3 regions of the Streptomyces sp. 12E genome follow, and region 3 is predicted to be linked to each of the others. Evidence: riboswitches for the same ligand, from Rfam matches in the RefSeq annotation. Region 3 holds a riboswitch; each other region holds the start of a gene.
The links. Region 3 has a riboswitch for cobalamin ahead of ACZ8ZB_RS22745 (ribonucleoside-diphosphate reductase subunit alpha). Riboswitches for the same ligand answer to the same signal wherever they lie in the genome.

Region 1 (5,231 bases), 1.3 Mb from region 3:
TGAAATAGGGCTCGGCGAACAACCGTCCTTTCAGGTCCCGACCGGACGCCTCCGCCAGCGCCGCGTCGAGTTCGCCCTCGTCCCGGACCAGCCACACGTTCTGGCTTCCGGTGCCCGCCGTGTCCTTGAGCACGAGCGGCAGTCCCGCCTCCTTGAGCAGCAGTCCGCGTGCCTCGCGGTCCGGCTCGGCGTTCTCGACGGCCCTTCCGCGGGTGAGACCCGCGTCGTGCAGTCTGTTGCGTACGGCGGCCTTGTCCCGGGTCAGTCGCAGGACGGCTGGATCGAGACCGGGCAGGCCGAGGCGTTCGGTGAGGGCGGCGCCGGTGAGAGTCCAGGTGTCGGTGGAACTGATCAGGCCGCGCAGCCCCGGGGTGCGCCGGAGCAGATCGGCGGTTCGTTCCACGTCGAAGGTGTCGGTCACGACGACGTCGAGGGCGCCGGCGGGCAGCCGGTCCAGTTCGTAGGCGTAGTAGGCGGGGGCCCGGGTGAGGAGCAGCAGGCGCTCGCCGAGCCGGTCGGCGGCGCGGACCAGACGGCCGAGGCCGAAGGTCAGTGACTCCAGGCAGGCCACGGTCATGCCGCCTGCTCCTTCCAGCGGGCCGGACGGGGAGTGCGTTGCCACGTCATCCTCGACCAGGGCATGGCCATCTCCTCCGGAGTGCGGACCTCGAGGGGTTTCAGCGCGGCCGGGTCCAGGGCCTCGGCGTGCCGGGCGAACACGCGCTCCACGTAACGGTGTCCGGTGTCGGCCCCTACCACCAGGTGCAGTCGGTCGGGGTGACGGCGGGCCTCGTACGTCGCCGTCAGGTAGCCGGCGCCGGTGGACAGCCCGGCGAACACCGCGTGTTCGCGCAGCAGGGCGACCGCGCCGGACATGGCGTGGGTGAAGTCCAGCCAGTGCACGGTGTCGTAGAGGTGGTGGCGGACGTTGTCGAAGACGATCGACGAGCCGATGCCGGCGATGATCGCCTCGGGATCGTGATGGTCCTGGCTGCCGAAGGTGACGCTGCCGAAGGGCTGGACGCCGACCAGGCGCACCGAGGGGTCCGCAACGCGCAGGTGTTCCACGATGCCGCCGGTCGAAGCTCCGGAACCCACCCCGCCGACGACGGTCAGCGGTACGGCCGGGAACTCCGCCGCGATCCGGTCGGCGACCTCTCGGTAGCCGAGGTAGTGGACGTCGTCGTGGTACTGGCGCATCCAGTGGTGGCCAGGGCGCTCGGCGAGTATCTCGCGCACCCGCCGCACCCTCAGTTCCTGGTCGAGCTTGAGGTTCCGCGACGGTCTGACCTGTTCCACCGTGGCGCCGAGGATCTCCAGTTGAGCGAGGGTGGTGGCGTCGACGGTGGTGGACGCGACGATGTGGCACCGCATGCCGTACCGGTGGCAGGCCAGGGCGAGGGCGTAGGCGTAGATGCCGCTGGAGCTGTCGATCAGGGTCTGTCCCGGACGGACCGTGCCCCGCTCCAGCAGACGACGGACGGCGGCCAGAGCCGAGTAGATCTTCATCGACTCGAACCGCAGCAGGACCAGGCCGTCGGTGAGCCGGACGAGGTCCGGGACTTTGAGGGCGTCGGCGATGTGGGGGTGGATCACCCGTAGCCTCCTTGGGCGAAGGTGCACTGGTGGCCGAGCGAGTGGAAGAACGCGGAGAGTTCGGACTTGACCTCGGCCCGTGGGCGTGAGGCGAAGAGATAGCCGGCCAGGCAGCCGGTGTGGGCGACGAAGACGCCGTCGGCGCCGAACCGCTCACGATGGGCCTGCAGGCTGCCGAAGGTCGCCTTGGGCAGCACCTCCTGGGACAACGCGGCGCTGGTCGTCGCGGCGCGGGCGACGGCGCCCGGGTCGCCCGAGTCGAAGCCCTTCAGCAGATCGGTCAGGCACCGCTGGTACTCCTCGCCGCGGCGCCGGTAGTGGTCCAGCAGCAGGGGAGTGACGGCGGCGGTGTCCACCGTGCCGGGTTCCGTGACGAAGGCGGCGTGGAAGCCGATGTCCGGGCCCAGTCGCCGTACCACCCGGTGCCGGCCGCTGAGGTACAGGGCGAACTCGTCGAGGAAGACGCTGTCGGCGCGCTCGATGCCCGCCAGGACGCCGAGGACCACGTCCGTGTCGTACGGCAGGGAGAAGACGCGGAACAGGCAGCGCAGCGTCGCCACGATGTCCGCCGTGGAACTGGCCATCCCCACGCCCACCGGCAGTTCGGAGTGGGTGTGCCAGTCGCCCGGTGGCAGGGTGAGGCCGTAGTGGTCGAGGAAGAGCCGAACCGCTGTCGCCGACTTCTCACCCAGTGCCGGCGGACGCGGCGAGCCGACCGTCGTCCTCGGTGTGAAGTACACCCAGGAGTGACGGTCCACGGGAAAGGACACCACCGCGATCTCAGGATCGGTGCCCGCTCGCAACGGGCCCTGGTACAGCTCGCCCAGAGTGCCGTGGCAGACACCGGACACCGTGCCGCCGGACACGCCCGGTTCCTGGAGGACACCCGCGACGGGTCCGGGCATGGTCGGCCCCGGTCCGTCGGACGACACGCCGACCCGGGGTCGGTACGGCCGACGCGAACAGGCTGGGTCCCGCACAGCATCCTCCTCCGTACCGGGCCTTGCACACCGACAGGGAAGGAAGCGCGGCCACACGCACGACGTAGGACCGCCCATACCGCCGACCCAGTCCACGAGGTCACGCGCACAGCCCGCGCGGGACACGGGCGCAGTGGCAGGTCTTCGGACTCGCGGGCACGTCCGCCGAAAGGGCGTACACCTACCGGCCGTCTCTTCCCCGGCCCTGACGCGGGCCCAGTGACATCGACGGCTTTCGTTCCCACTCACCGCTGCGGGACAGCCCCGGATTCGCACCGGGTTCCCTCTTGCGTCGCGCCACCGGGCGTCCGGGCGGACGGGAGGCGCGAACCGACTGCGTGTACCAGCGTAGAGGCGCTCGTATCCCTGCGACAGTGGGGCTTCGGCGGTTGTCTTGAATGTGGAGGGGAGGCAGAAACCAGGTGTGCCCCGTGCAGTTCTCGTGGTGGCTCTGGCCGGATAACGCCTCTGGGGATCGCTGCCTCCTCAGCCAGACTTGTCGTCTCACACCACATGCGCACCGTTGCTGCGGTGGCCCGCGCCCGGGAGGCCCCTGATGACGTCAGACGTGAGGCCGGACGAGGACGGGGCGGTGACCCCGCCCGGACGGCGACGGCCTCCCGGCGACCGCGTCGCGCTCCGCGGCGACCTGCGGTCCGCGCTGCCCGACGCCACCACGGCGGTGGTGGTCACGGCGCTGGTCTTCGCGCTCTTGTGGGCGCGCATGGAGTCGGGTGCTTCGGACACCGTCGCGGTCATGCCGTTCATGGACGATCCCGGCACCTACTGGATGTACCTGCTCAGCCAGGCGTTCGGCTGGTCGGGGCTGCTGTGGGCCTGGGGCACGGTCATGCTCGGTCTGCTGCTGTCGGGGCCGCGCCCCGCCCGGCTGCCGGTCTCCCGGCAGGTGCTGGAGCGCTGGCACCGCACCACGAGCCTGACGACCATGGCGCTGATGTTCGCGCACGCGCTGATGTTCGCGGCGGAACTCGTGCGCTACGAGACGAAGGTGGACTGGGCCGAGCGGCTGTGGGTGGCCTTCGCCGACAGCTTCGTTCCCGGCTGGTACGACTCCGGAACCGGAAGGGTCGCCATCCCGATCGGCCAGGGCGCCCTGTACCTGGCGATTCCGCTGGGGCTGCTGTTCTACGTCCGGCACCGCATCGGAGCGAACACCTGGCGGCGGCTGCACCGGTTCGTGATCGTCGTCTACGTGCTGAGCGTGTGGCACACCCTGCTGTACGGAACCAACGTCTGGTACGGACAGTGGCCGCGCACCGTGCTGTGGCTGCTGCAACTGCCGGTCGCGGTACTGCTGTTGACGCGCCTGCTGAGACCGGCCCGGCGGGCCGAACGGCTGGGCTCCCCCGGCGGGGGAGCGGCCCGGCCGGGATGGTGGGTGCGGGCGGCGGGGCGGGTCGCCGTCGCAGCCGTCGTCGTCGGGATCGTCGTCGTGGTGGTGTCCGGCCGCGACGGCGGACGGGACCGTCCGGCCCATCCGCCCGCGACGGCCCCCCACGCCCAGGAGACGGACTGACGGCCGGCACCGGGCGGGCTGGCGGGACGGACGGCACGTCCGCGCGCTCAGGTCCCGGTACGGGTGTTTGCCTGCCTGGACGTCTGCGACCAGGCAGGCGTCGTCGTCCGGGAGTTCACGGCAACGAGGTGGAGCCGGGCGTCGAACGCGGGACCGGCCGCACCGCCGTGCGCGGTGAGCCGGCAGGGGTCCCGGCGGCATCGGCCCGGCCACGTCCGCTGGAGTGGTGTACCGGCGGCCACCCGGTATGACAGAGTCCGGCTACTCCCGCATCCGCAAGATCTCCGGCACCGCGGTCGCCGTCGTCGGCTCCGAGGACCTGACCCTTCAGGGCAGTGTGACAGGAACGCTCGCGTTCCCCGACACCGACGACGGAAGGCCGGCGGATCCCTCGACCGGGCGACGGACCGGGTCATGAAGGGGGGCGGCCACCGGCCGCCCCACAAGAAGGGCCCCGGCTCCGTCCACCACAAGGTGCGCAAGTACCTGTCGCGCAACTGAGCCCAGCAAGGAAGGTCGGAAGATCACCGTGGCCGATCCGCAGATGGTCCACCTGCTCTGGCACGTACACCACCACGCGCCGGAAGGAACGGAAGCCGAGCACTTCAAGGCTCCCGACGACTTCTGGGCCGATGAGGAGGCAGGGGACGACGTGAAACTGCTCGGCACCTACTCGAGCCGAGACGCCGCACGGGCCCGGATCCGACGAGCCCGCCGGCTCCCGGGCTTCAGCGACGAACCGGACTGCTTCTACGTGGAGGAGTTCGCCATGGACAAGGACGAGTGGACCGAGGGGTACGTGGACGGGTGACGCTACCGGGCCGGTGGCATGCGCCGGATGTCGCGCATGCCACCGGCCCGTTTCCCCATGGGGCACATCAAAGGGCGTGACGAGGCGGGTCAGAAGAGGTCGAGCCGGGCGGACTCGGTCGCTCCCAGCATGCGGCACTCCCCTGTTTCCCCGTCGACGCTGACGTAGCCCGTGCCGACGGCCATGTCCCGCAGTTCCCCGGTACGGAGGTGAGCGATTGATTGGCAGTCGAAGTAGAAGGTGCTTCCCACCCGGGCGCGCTCTCCCTCGACAAGCGCGAAGGCCATGCCCTCGTGGCTGACCTTCT
Region 2 (5,231 bases), 1.2 Mb from region 3:
GCTCGTTCCTCATTCCGCTCGGCAGCTTCATGGTCCTGCCGTTCATGTCGGTGTTCCTGCACGAACGGCTCGGGATGGGGCTCGGCACGGTCGGCGTCGTCCTGGCCGTGGCATCGCTCGTGCAGTTCTCCGGCGGCATCGTCGGCGGAGCCCTCGCGGACCGGATCGGACTGCGCCGCACGATGCTGTGGGCACTCGTCGTGCGCACCGTCGGTTTCGCCGGACTCCTGCTGGCCCTGCGCTGGCCGACCCTCGCGGTCTGGGCGCTGGTCCTGACGTGCTGCGGTGCCGCGCTCTACCTGCCCGCGAACAAGGCGTACCTGGTGCACGGCGTCGACGACGAGCGCCGCCCGGCGTTCCTGTCGGCGGGCAACGCGGCACTCAACGCGGGCATGGCCGTGGGCCCGCTGATCGCCGGGCCGTTCGTCCTCTCGTCACCCGGCTGGCTGTTCGCGGCCGTGACGACGCTGTTCCTCGCGATCACGGCGGGACACGCACGACTGCCAGGGACAACCACGGAGCACCCCGCCGGGCCGGAGGACACTGCCCCCTCGGGGCTCCTGGCCGGCGTGGCACTCCTGCCGTTCGCCGCCAACGCGCTCGCCTTCTACCTCTACTTCCACTTCCAGCACTTCCTGGCGGTGTACGCCGTCGAGCGCGCCTCCAGCGCGTTCTACAGCGTGGTGCTGCTGCTCTGCTTCACGCTGGTCATCGTCGTACAGCCACTCGCGTCCGGCCTGATCCGGCGCATGCCGTACGCCCTCGCCCTCGCGGTCGGCTTCACGGGGCTGGCGGCGGGCCTGGCCGTGCTGGCGGCCGGTACCCGGACGGCACTGCTGGCGGGCGGGGCGCTGATCACGCTGGGCGACATCGTGCTGTTCCTCAAGAACGACCTGGAGGCGCTGCGCCGCAGCCCCCGCTCCGACGCCGTGGTCTTCGGCCAGCAGCGGCTGGCCGCGGGCCTGGGCGCCTGCGCGAGCGGCGTGCTGGGCGGGCAGTTGTACGGCCTCGGCGAACGGGCCGGGCACACCGGCTGGTTCTGGCTGCTGGCAGCCGCCCAGTGTCTGCTGCTTCCCCCTCTGCTGCTCACGCTGCGCCGTCACACGGCGCAGCGCCCTGTCCCCGACGGCGACCATGAAGGAGCACTGACGCGCGATGACACGGACGGGCGGATTCCAGGACGATGACTTCTGGACCGAGTTCCACGACTTCCTCTTCTCCGAGCAGCGCCACGAGCAGGCCGAGGAATTGCTGGACACCTCTCCCCTGCTGGCCTTCCCGCAGGGGTCGCGCGTGCTGGACCTGTGCTGCGGGCCGGGGGTGTTCACCGTGCCGCTCGCCCGCCGCGGTCACCGCGTGACCGGAGTGGACCTGAGCCCGGCCATGCTGGACCGGGCACACAAGCGGACGGCCGACGCCGGTGCCGAGGTGACCTACGTACGGGCCGACGCCCGCGAGTACGAGGCACCGGGCGGCTTCGACGTCGTCCTCAACATGTTCACCTCCTTCGGGTACTTCGAGGATCCCGCGGACAACGCGCGCGTGCTGCGCACCATGCACACCTGCCTGGCTCCCGGCGGCACGCTCGTCCTGGACCTCGCCGGGAAGGAGCTCCTGGCCCGCAGGGTCACCCCGCCCAAGGTGGTGCGGCGGGGCGACGACCTGATGGTGCAGACCGACACCGTGCTGGACGAGTGGGCGCGGCTGCGCAGCGAGTGGGTGCTGGTCCGGGGTGAGCGGGTGACGCGGGCCACCTTGACGTGGTTCGTGTACAGCGCGGTGGAGCTGCGGCGGATGGTCGAGGAGGCGGGGTTCGGCCACGTGGAGGTCTTCGGCGGGTTCGACGGGCGCCCCTACGACGAGAGTGCCGAGCGGCTCGTCCTTCGGGCGGTCCGCGAAGCGTGAGGAAGGCGGGGCGTGCGGCCGGGTCCGCGCGCCCTTTGGCCATCGGCTCGAGCAAACGTAGGATCACCTGGTCATCGCCGCGACGGGAGACAGGAAGCCGGTGTGAATCCGGCACGGTCCCGCCACTGTGACCGGGGAGCGCCCCTCCGACACGCCACTGCGCACCGCGCGGGAAGGCGGAGGGAACGTCGATCCGGGAGTCAGGACACTGGTCCGTCGCGGGCCCGATCCGAGGAGCGCGGACTCCAGGAGGCTTCACGTGTCCCAGCTGTTCACCCCTGCCCGCACGCACGGGTTCCTTCGTGCCACGGCCGCTGCCGTGGCTCTTTCGTCAGTGCTGCTGACCACCGGCTGCGGTTCGTCCGACGGGAGCGGCGGGGACGCGAAGGCCACCGCGGCCGTGCCCGAGGGCTTCCCGGTCACCGTCGACAACTGCGGCGTGAGGACGACGTACGACGAGCCGCCGGCGCGGGTGGTCACCATCCACCAGCACCCGGCGGAGCTCATGCTCGCGCTCGGTCTGAAGGACCGCATGGTCGGCACGGCCTTCCCCGACTCCGCCGTCCTGCCCGAGCTGAAGAAGGACTACGAGGCGATCCCCGAGCTGGCGGAGAGGGAGCCGTCCTTCGAGAAGGTCCTGGACGCCGAGCCGGACCTCGTCTACGGAGGCTACGGCAGCGCCTTCGCCGAGAACGAGGGCCGCTCCCGCAAGGCGTTCGCCGACGCAGGCATCGACACCTACCTCAACCGCGAGTACTGCGGCGAGAAGCGGGTGACGATGAAGGACACCTACGACGAGATCCGCACCATCGGCAGGATCTTCGGTGTCCCGGACCGGGCCGACGAGCTGGTCGCCGACCTCGAGGGCCGCGTCGGCAAGGCCGCCGGCAAGGTCGGGGGCGAGCCCGGGGTGTCCGTCTTCGTCTACGACAGCGGTGACAAGAGCGCCTTCACCGCGGGCGGCAAGAGCCTGGGCACCGAGCTGATCCGGCTGGCCGGCGGCGAGAACGTCTTCGCCGACCTCGACGACGTCTTCGGCGACGTCTCCTGGGAGCAGGTCGTCGAGCGCAGGCCCGAGGTCATCGCCGTCTACGACTACGCCGGCGCCGGAAGCGTGGAGGAGAAGAAGAAGTTCCTGCTCTCCCAGCCCGCGCTCGCCGACGTGCCCGCCGTCAGGAACAAGCGGTTCGTCGTCCTGCCGCTGACCGCCACCCTGGTCGGCATCCGCTCGGCCTACGCGGTCGAGGACCTGGCCCGCGGACTGCACCCCGAGAGCTTCCGGTGACCCGGGCCGCCACCGACTCCTCCACCGAGCGGGCGGTTCCACGGCGGAAGGCCGACGAGCCGGGAGCGGGCCGTACGAGGTCGGCCGTCACGCTGCTCGTCCTCACCGCCCTGCTCGTCGTCTCCGCCACGGCGGGCCTCGCGATCGGCTCCGTCCAGGTGCCGCCCGGCCAGGTGTGGGGCATCGTGACGCACGCGCTGGGCGCCGACTGGCAGGATCCGGACTGGTCGCGGGCCCGGGAGACCATCGTGGTGGACGTACGGGCGCCGCGGGTGCTGCTCGGTGCGGTCACCGGCGCCGGCCTGGCGGTGATCGGCACCGCGCTGCAGGCCCTGGTGCGCAACCCGCTCGCCGAGCCGTACCTGCTCGGCGTCTCCTCGGGGGCGTCGCTCGGCGCGGTCTCCGTGATCGTGTTCGGGGTCGCCCTCTTCGGGCCGGCCTCCCTGCCGGCGGCCGCCTTCCTGGGCGCCCTGGGCGCGCTCCTGCTCGTGTACGCCACCGCCCGCACCGGCGGACGCATCACCTCGGCGCGGCTGGTGCTGTCCGGGGTGGCGGTCGCGGCGGTGCTCACCGCGGTCCTCGACCTGCTGCTGCTCACCACCGGCCGGGGCAACGAGGCCCGCGCGGTCCTCGCCTGGACCCTCGGCGGCCTCGGCGGGGTCGGCTGGGGCACCCTGTGGCTGCCGAGCACGGTCCTGCTGCTCGGTGTCGGCGTCCTCATGGCGCAGGCCCGCAACCTCAACCTGCTGCTGGCCGGCGAGGAGGCGGCCACCACGATGGGGCTGGACGTGGCCCGGTTCCGCGCCCGGCTGTTCGTGCTGCTCTCCCTCGTCACGGGCGTGCTGGTCGCGGCGGCCGGACCGATCGGCTTCGTCGGCCTGATGACGCCCCACATCGTGCGCCTGTTCGTCGGCGGCGACCACCGCCGGGTCCTGCCGACGGCGGCACTCGGCGGAGCGGTCTTCCTCGTCTGGGCCGACATCGCCGCACGGACGGTCGCCGCGCCGACGGAGATACCCGTCGGCGTGCTCACGGCCCTGTGCGGCGGGCCGTTCTTCCTATGGCTGATGCGCCGGGACGCCCGGCGCGGCACCGACCGAGGAGCGGCATGACCGCGACCGAACTGAGCGTCGACGGCGTCACGCTCACCGCCGGAGCCCGCCGCCTGGTGCACGACGTCTCCCTGACCGCCCGCCCGGGCGAGACCATCGGGCTCGTCGGCCCCAACGGCAGCGGCAAGTCCAGCCTCCTGCGCACCGTCTACCGCGTCCTGCGCCCCGACACCGGCCGGGTACGCGTCGACGGGGACGACGCCTGGGCGCTGCCGGTGCGGCGACTGGCCCGCACCGTGGCGGCGGTGGTCCAGGACTCGGCGGCCGACTTCGACCTCGCCGTCCGCGAGGTCGTCGCCATGGGCCGCACCCCGCACAAACGGCTCCTCGCCGGCGACACCGCCGAGGACGCCGAGATCATCGACTCCGCGCTCCTGGCGGCCGACGCCGTCCACCTGGCCGACCGCCCCTTCGACCGGCTCTCCGGCGGCGAGCGCCAGCGCGTCCTCATCGCGCGCGCCCTCGCCCAGCAGCCCACCCTCCTCGTCCTCGACGAACCCACCAACCACCTCGACATCCGCCACCAGCTGTCCGTGCTCGCCGCCCTGCGCCGCCTGCCCGCCACCGTGCTGCTCGCCCTGCACGACCTCAACCTGGCCGCCTACTACTGCGACCGCCTCTACGTCCTGCACGACGGCGAAGTCACCGCCTCCGGCCCGCCCGCCGAGATCCTCACCCCGCAGCTTCTGGCCGAGGTCTACGGAGTGGCGGCGGAAGTCGCCACCCATCCGCGCACGGGCGCCCCGCAGGTGACGTTCCTCCCCGGGGAACCACGCGGCTGAAGGGCCCGCCCGTGCCCCTGCCCGCCCGCGCCGCCTGGGCATGAGCGGGCGCGGGCCCGGAAAAGGCGGTCGGGGACCCCGGCCTCCGGGTGGCTCCCGCCCGGTGGTCGTCGGGCCGGCCGTCCGGGAGAGATCGCGATGCCGCGG
Region 3 (5,231 bases):
CGGGTTCTCCGAGCCGTACACCGGGGCGAAGCCCAGCCGCACCAGCCGCTGGTCGGCGACGCACTCCAGGTACTGCCGCATGGACTCGGTGTTCATGCCCGGCAGCCCGTCCCCGCACAGGTCACGCGCGAACTGCAGCTCCGCCTCGACCGCCTCGCGCAGCATGTCGGTGACCTGCTGACCGAGCTGCTCGTCGAACAGCTCCGGCTCCTCCTTGCGCACGGTGTCGACCACGTCGAAGGCGAAGGACATGTGCATCGTCTCGTCGCGGAACACCCAGTTGGTGCCGGTCGCCAGACCGTGCAGCAGGCCCCGGCCGCGGAACCAGTAGACGTAGGCGAACGCCCCGTAGAAGAACAGGCCCTCGATGCACGCGGCGAAGCAGATCAGGTTCAGCAGGAAGCGGCGGCGGTCCGCCTGCGTCTCCAGCCGGTCGATCTTCTCCACCGAGTCCATCCACCGGAAGCAGAACTCGGCCTTCTCCCGGATGGACGGGATGTTCTCCACGGCCGCGAAGGCCGCCGCCCGGTCGTCCGGGTCGGGCAGGTACGTGTCCAGCAGGGTCAGGTAGAACTGGACGTGCACCGCCTCCTCGAACAACTGCCGCGACAGGTACAGCCGCGCCTCCGGGGAGTTGATGTGCTTGTACAGGGTCAGCACCAGGTTGTTCGCCACGATCGAGTCGCCGGTCGCGAAGAACGCGACCAGCCGGCCGATCAGGTGCTGCTCCTCGGGGCTGAGCTTCGCCAGGTCGGCCACGTCCGAGTGGAGGTCCACCTCCTCCACGTGCCAGGTGTTCTTGATGGCGTCCCGGTAGCGCTCGTAGAAGTCGGGGTAGCGCATGGGGCGCAGGGTCAGCTCGAAGCCCGGGTCGAGCAGGTTCTTGGTTTCGCTGGTCATCACTGGCAGGCCTCGCAGGACTCGGGGTTTTCCAGGGAGCAGGCGACGGCATCGGGGTCGGCCGCCTGCCGGACGGGGACGGTGGTCCGGGCCGCCGCGCGGGCGATCCGGGTCGCCGGGCGGGAGCGCAGGTAGTACGTGGTCTTCAGGCCCTGTCTCCAGGCGTACGCGTACATCGAGGAGAGCTTGCCGATGGTCGGCGTCTCCAGGAACAGGTTCAGCGACTGGGCCTGGTCGAGGTACGGAGTGCGGGCGGCGGCCATGTCGATCAGACCGCGCTGCGGGATCTCCCAGGCGGTGCGGTACAGCCGCCGCACGTCCTCGGGGATCCACGCGAGGCCCTGCACGGAGCCGTTGGCTTCGCGCAGTGCCTCACGGGTGCGGGCGTCCCACACGCCGAGCCGCTTCAGGTCGTCCACCAGGTACGAGTTGACCTGGAGGAACTCGCCGGACAGCGTCTCGCGCTTGAACAGGTTGGACACCTGCGGCTCGATGCACTCGTACACGCCCGCGATCGACGCGATGGTGGCGGTGGGCGCGACCGCGAGGAGCAGCGAGTTGCGCATCCCGACGGAGGCGATCCGCGTGCGCAGCGCCGCCCAGCGCTCCGGCCAGGTGAGCTCGACGTCGTAGTGGTCGGGGTGCAGCACGCCCCGGGCGGTACGGGTCCTCTCCCAGGCCGGGAACGGGCCGCAGCGCTCGGCGAGGTCGGCGGAGGTCTCGTACGCGGCGAGCATGATCCGCTCGGCGATCCTCGTGGACAGGGCCTTCGCCTCCGGGGAGTCGAAGGGCAGCCGCAGCTTGAAGAAGACGTCCTGCAGGCCCATGACGCCGAGACCGACGGGGCGCCACTTGGCGTTGGAACGGCCCGCCTGCTCGGTCGGGTAGAAGTTGATGTCGACGACCCGGTCGAGGAACGTCACGGCCGTGCGCACCGTCTCGTCGAGGCGCTCCCAGTCGACGTCCCCGTCCGCCACGAAGGCGCCGAGGTTGACCGACCCCAGGTTGCAGACCGCCGTCTCCCCGTCGTCGGTGACCTCCAGGATCTCGGTGCACAGGTTCGAGGAGTGGATGACGTGACCCGGCTCGGCCGTCTGGTTCGCCGTGCGGTTGGCGGCGTCCTTGAAGGTCATCCAGCCGTTGCCGGTCTGCGCGAGGGTGCGCATCATGCGGCCGTACAGCTCGCGGGCCGGGAGGGTCTTCTTCGCCAGGCCCGCCGCCTCGGCGGCCCGGTACGCAGCGTCGAACTCCTCGCCCCACAGGTCGACCAGTCCGGGCACGTCCGCCGGGGAGAACAGCGACCACCGCCCGTCGGCGTCCACCCGGCGCATGAACTCGTCCGGCACCCAGTGCGCGAGGTTCAGGTTGTGCGTGCGGCGGGCGTCCTCGCCGGTGTTGTCGCGCAGCTCCAGGAACTCCTCGATGTCGGAGTGCCAGGTCTCCAGGTAGACCGCCGCCGCCCCCTTGCGCCGCCCGCCCTGGTTCACGGCGGCGACCGAGGCGTCGAGCGTCTTCAGGAACGGGACGATGCCGTTGGAGTGCCCGTTGGTGCCGCGGATCAGCGAACCCCGGGCGCGGACGCGGGAGTAGGACAGGCCGATGCCGCCGGCGTGCTTGGAGAGGCGGGCGACCTGGTGGTAGCGGTCGTAGATCGAGTCCAGCTCGTCCTTGGGGGAGTCGAGGAGGTAGCAGGACGACATCTGCGGGTGCCGCGTGCCGGAGTTGAACAACGTGGGGGAGGAGGGCAGGTAGTCCAGACGACTCATCAGCCCGTAGAGCGCGGTGACCTCGTCCAGGGAGCGCGCGCTGTCGTCCTCGGCGAGTCCGGCGGCGACCCGCAGCAGGAAGTGCTGGGGCGTCTCGACGACCTTGCGGGTGACCGGGTGCCGCAGCAGGTAGCGGCTGTGCAGGGTGCGCAGGCCGAAGTAACCGAAGCGGTCGTCGGCCCCGGGGTCGATCAGCGCGTCCAGGCGGACGGCGTGCAGCCGGACGAACCCGGCGGTCCGGTCGGCGATCAGGCCCTCGCGGTGCCCGGTCGCGACCGACTCGGTGAACGAGGTGACGCCCTGTGAGGCGGCCTCGGCGCGGATGGAGACGGTGAGCAGCCGGGCGGCGAGCCGGGAGTAGGCCGGGTCCTCGGAGATGAGCCCGGCCGCCGCCTCGGTGGCCAGCTCCCGCAGCTCCGCCGCGTCGGCGGAGGCGGACCGGCCGCGCAGCGCGGCGGCGGCGACCCGGCCGGGGTCGGCGTCCGGCAGGTCGGCGGTCAGCTCGGTCAGGGTCCGCAGCAGCGCGGCACCGGGGCCGCCGCTCTCCTCGGTCACGTCGGTCGCTGAGGCCGGATCGGCTGGCGCGATGGTCACGTGGGGCTCTCCCTCGCTCGGCACGGGGCCTCGAGGAGGGCAGGGGGCAGCACACGAGCGCACACGGCGTCGCGTCCACCGGCCCATTCCGCGAGGCCCGGACGTCCAGGCACCCGGACCGGACGGCCGGGCGCACTGTCGGCAGGTCCTCGGACTGACGCCCGTGCGCGCACCTCGGCGAGGGCGGGCATGGGTACACCGTTGCGGGACAGTTCCGGATTCACACCGGATTCCCCTGCGACGACAGCGAGCATGAGCATACATCTTGTGTCAGGCGCCGCCGACAACCCCATATGTTGTGTCGCGGAGGTGTCAGAGCGTCAACTCGTAAGCGAGGAGGGTGATGTCGTCCAGCTCCGGCAGGGGGTTCCAGTCGCGCTCCGGGGAGCGGGTGAAACCGAGCCGCTCGTAGACGCGGTGGGCGGCACGCATGGTGCGCTGGGTCGACAGCACGACCCGTCCGCACCCCTCGACGGCCCGCGCCCGGTCCACACAGGCGCGCACCAGGGCCTCCCCGGCGCCCCGCCCCCGCCCCGCACGGGCGACCGCGAGCATCCGGATCTCCGCCTCGCCCGGCCGCGCCATGTCGGCCATCGGGCCGGGACCCGGCACGAAGGTCACTCCGCCCAGCACCGTCCCGTTCGCCACGGCGACCAGCACCTCGGCGGCGGCCGCCCGCTTCCCCACGTCCCGCAGCTCCCCGAGGTAGGGGTCGCTCCCCCCGAAGTCCAGCAGTCCGTCCAGCAGATAGGCCTGGGCGGTGATCTCACCGAGCTCTTCGTGCTCGCCGGGTTCCACCGGCCGGATGACGATGTCCATGAGCGGAGTGTGCCGGACGGGTACGACGACGGGCCGCCGGTTTTCCCGGCGGCCCGTCGTCGTACCCGTCGCGTCAGTGGGCGCTGCCCGCCGTGGCCGGCGGAAGCTCCGCCTGGACGCCGGGGTCGCCCGCGTCCGCCGTGTAGTCCTCCGGCTTGGTCCGGTCGACGCCCTCGGGCGCCTTGAGGGCCCGCATGACGAAGGTCAGCACGACCGTGACCAGGACGTTGAGCACGAACGCGGTGAGGCCGATGTAACCGATCTCGCCGATGCCCGGGATCTCCTTCGACGACCCGCCGAAGTGCTTCTGCGTCGGCGAGGCCACCCCGTACGCGGCGACCGTGCCGTAGACCATGCCGACCGCCCAGCCGCCGATCAGCGCCCAGCGGTGGAACCAGCGGGTGAACAGACCGCCCACCAGCGCCGGGAAGGTCTGCAGGATCCAGATGCCGCCCAGCAGCTGGAAGTTGATGGCGACCGTCTTGTCCATGGTCAGGACGAAGGCCAGCGCGCCCACCTTCACCAGCAGGGACACGGTCTTGGAGACCTGGGTCTCCTGCTTCGGTGTCGCGTCCGGCTTGATGAAGTCCTTGTAGATGTTGCGGGTGAAGAGGTTCGCCGCCGCGATCGACATGATCGCCGCCGGCACCAGCGCGCCGATGCCGATCGCCGCGAAGGCCACGCCCGCGAACCAGTCGGGGAACATGTTCTCGAACAGCTGCGGGATCGCCAGCTGGCCGTTGCTGACGTTGACCCCGGCCGCGATCGCCATGAAGCCGAGCAGCGCCAGCAGGCCCAGCATCAGGGAGTACAGCGGCAGGATCGTGGTGTTGCGGCGGATCACCTCACGGCTGCGCGAGGACAGCGTCGCGGTGATCGAGTGCGGGTACATGAACAGCGCGAGCGCCGAGCCGAGCGCCAGCGTGGCGTACGTCCACTGGCCCGCCTCGCCCGGTACCAGCGCCCCGCGCGGGGCGCCCGTGGCCGGGTTGGTCTGGCTGTACGCCTCGCTCGCGGAGGCGAAGATCTCGTCGAAGCCGCCCAGCTTGATCGGGATGTAGATGATCGCCACCGCGATCACGAGGTAGATCAGCGTGTCCTTGACGAACGCGATCAGCGCGGGCGCCCGCAGACCCGAGGAGTACGTGTACG

Region 1: it holds a riboswitch for cobalamin, as region 3 does, so the genes downstream of both, ACZ8ZB_RS28160 (GHMP family kinase ATP-binding protein) here and ACZ8ZB_RS22745 (ribonucleoside-diphosphate reductase subunit alpha) in region 3, are expected to answer to the same signal.
Region 2: it holds a riboswitch for cobalamin, as region 3 does, so the genes downstream of both, ACZ8ZB_RS28135 (ABC transporter substrate-binding protein) here and ACZ8ZB_RS22745 (ribonucleoside-diphosphate reductase subunit alpha) in region 3, are expected to answer to the same signal.

What each region holds. Positions count from the first base shown of each region.
Region 1 covers NZ_JBVNCJ010000001.1:6,133,201-6,138,431, forward strand. The annotation lists gene ACZ8ZB_RS28150 (ATP-grasp domain-containing protein) at 1-577, opposite strand, end outside; gene ACZ8ZB_RS28155 (cysteine synthase family protein) at 574-1,596, opposite strand; gene ACZ8ZB_RS28160 (GHMP family kinase ATP-binding protein) at 1,593-2,501, opposite strand; cobalamin riboswitch at 2,696-2,926, opposite strand; gene ACZ8ZB_RS28165 (ferric reductase-like transmembrane domain-containing protein) at 3,133-4,113, shown strand; gene ACZ8ZB_RS28170 (hypothetical protein) at 4,361-4,531, shown strand; gene ACZ8ZB_RS28175 (DUF7336 domain-containing protein) at 4,643-4,924, shown strand; gene ACZ8ZB_RS28180 (hypothetical protein) at 5,014-5,231, opposite strand, start outside.
Region 2 covers NZ_JBVNCJ010000001.1:6,127,231-6,132,461, reverse strand. The annotation lists gene ACZ8ZB_RS28145 (MFS transporter) at 1-1,187, shown strand, start outside; gene ACZ8ZB_RS28140 (class I SAM-dependent methyltransferase) at 1,156-1,905, shown strand; cobalamin riboswitch at 1,959-2,136, shown strand; gene ACZ8ZB_RS28135 (ABC transporter substrate-binding protein) at 2,165-3,190, shown strand; gene ACZ8ZB_RS28130 (FecCD family ABC transporter permease) at 3,187-4,302, shown strand; gene ACZ8ZB_RS28125 (ABC transporter ATP-binding protein) at 4,299-5,084, shown strand.
Region 3 covers NZ_JBVNCJ010000001.1:4,877,284-4,882,514, forward strand. The annotation lists gene ACZ8ZB_RS22740 (ribonucleotide-diphosphate reductase subunit beta) at 1-900, opposite strand, end outside; gene ACZ8ZB_RS22745 (ribonucleoside-diphosphate reductase subunit alpha) at 900-3,260, opposite strand; cobalamin riboswitch at 3,384-3,560, opposite strand; gene ACZ8ZB_RS22750 (GNAT family N-acetyltransferase) at 3,573-4,079, opposite strand; gene mctP (monocarboxylate uptake permease MctP) at 4,153-5,231, opposite strand, start outside.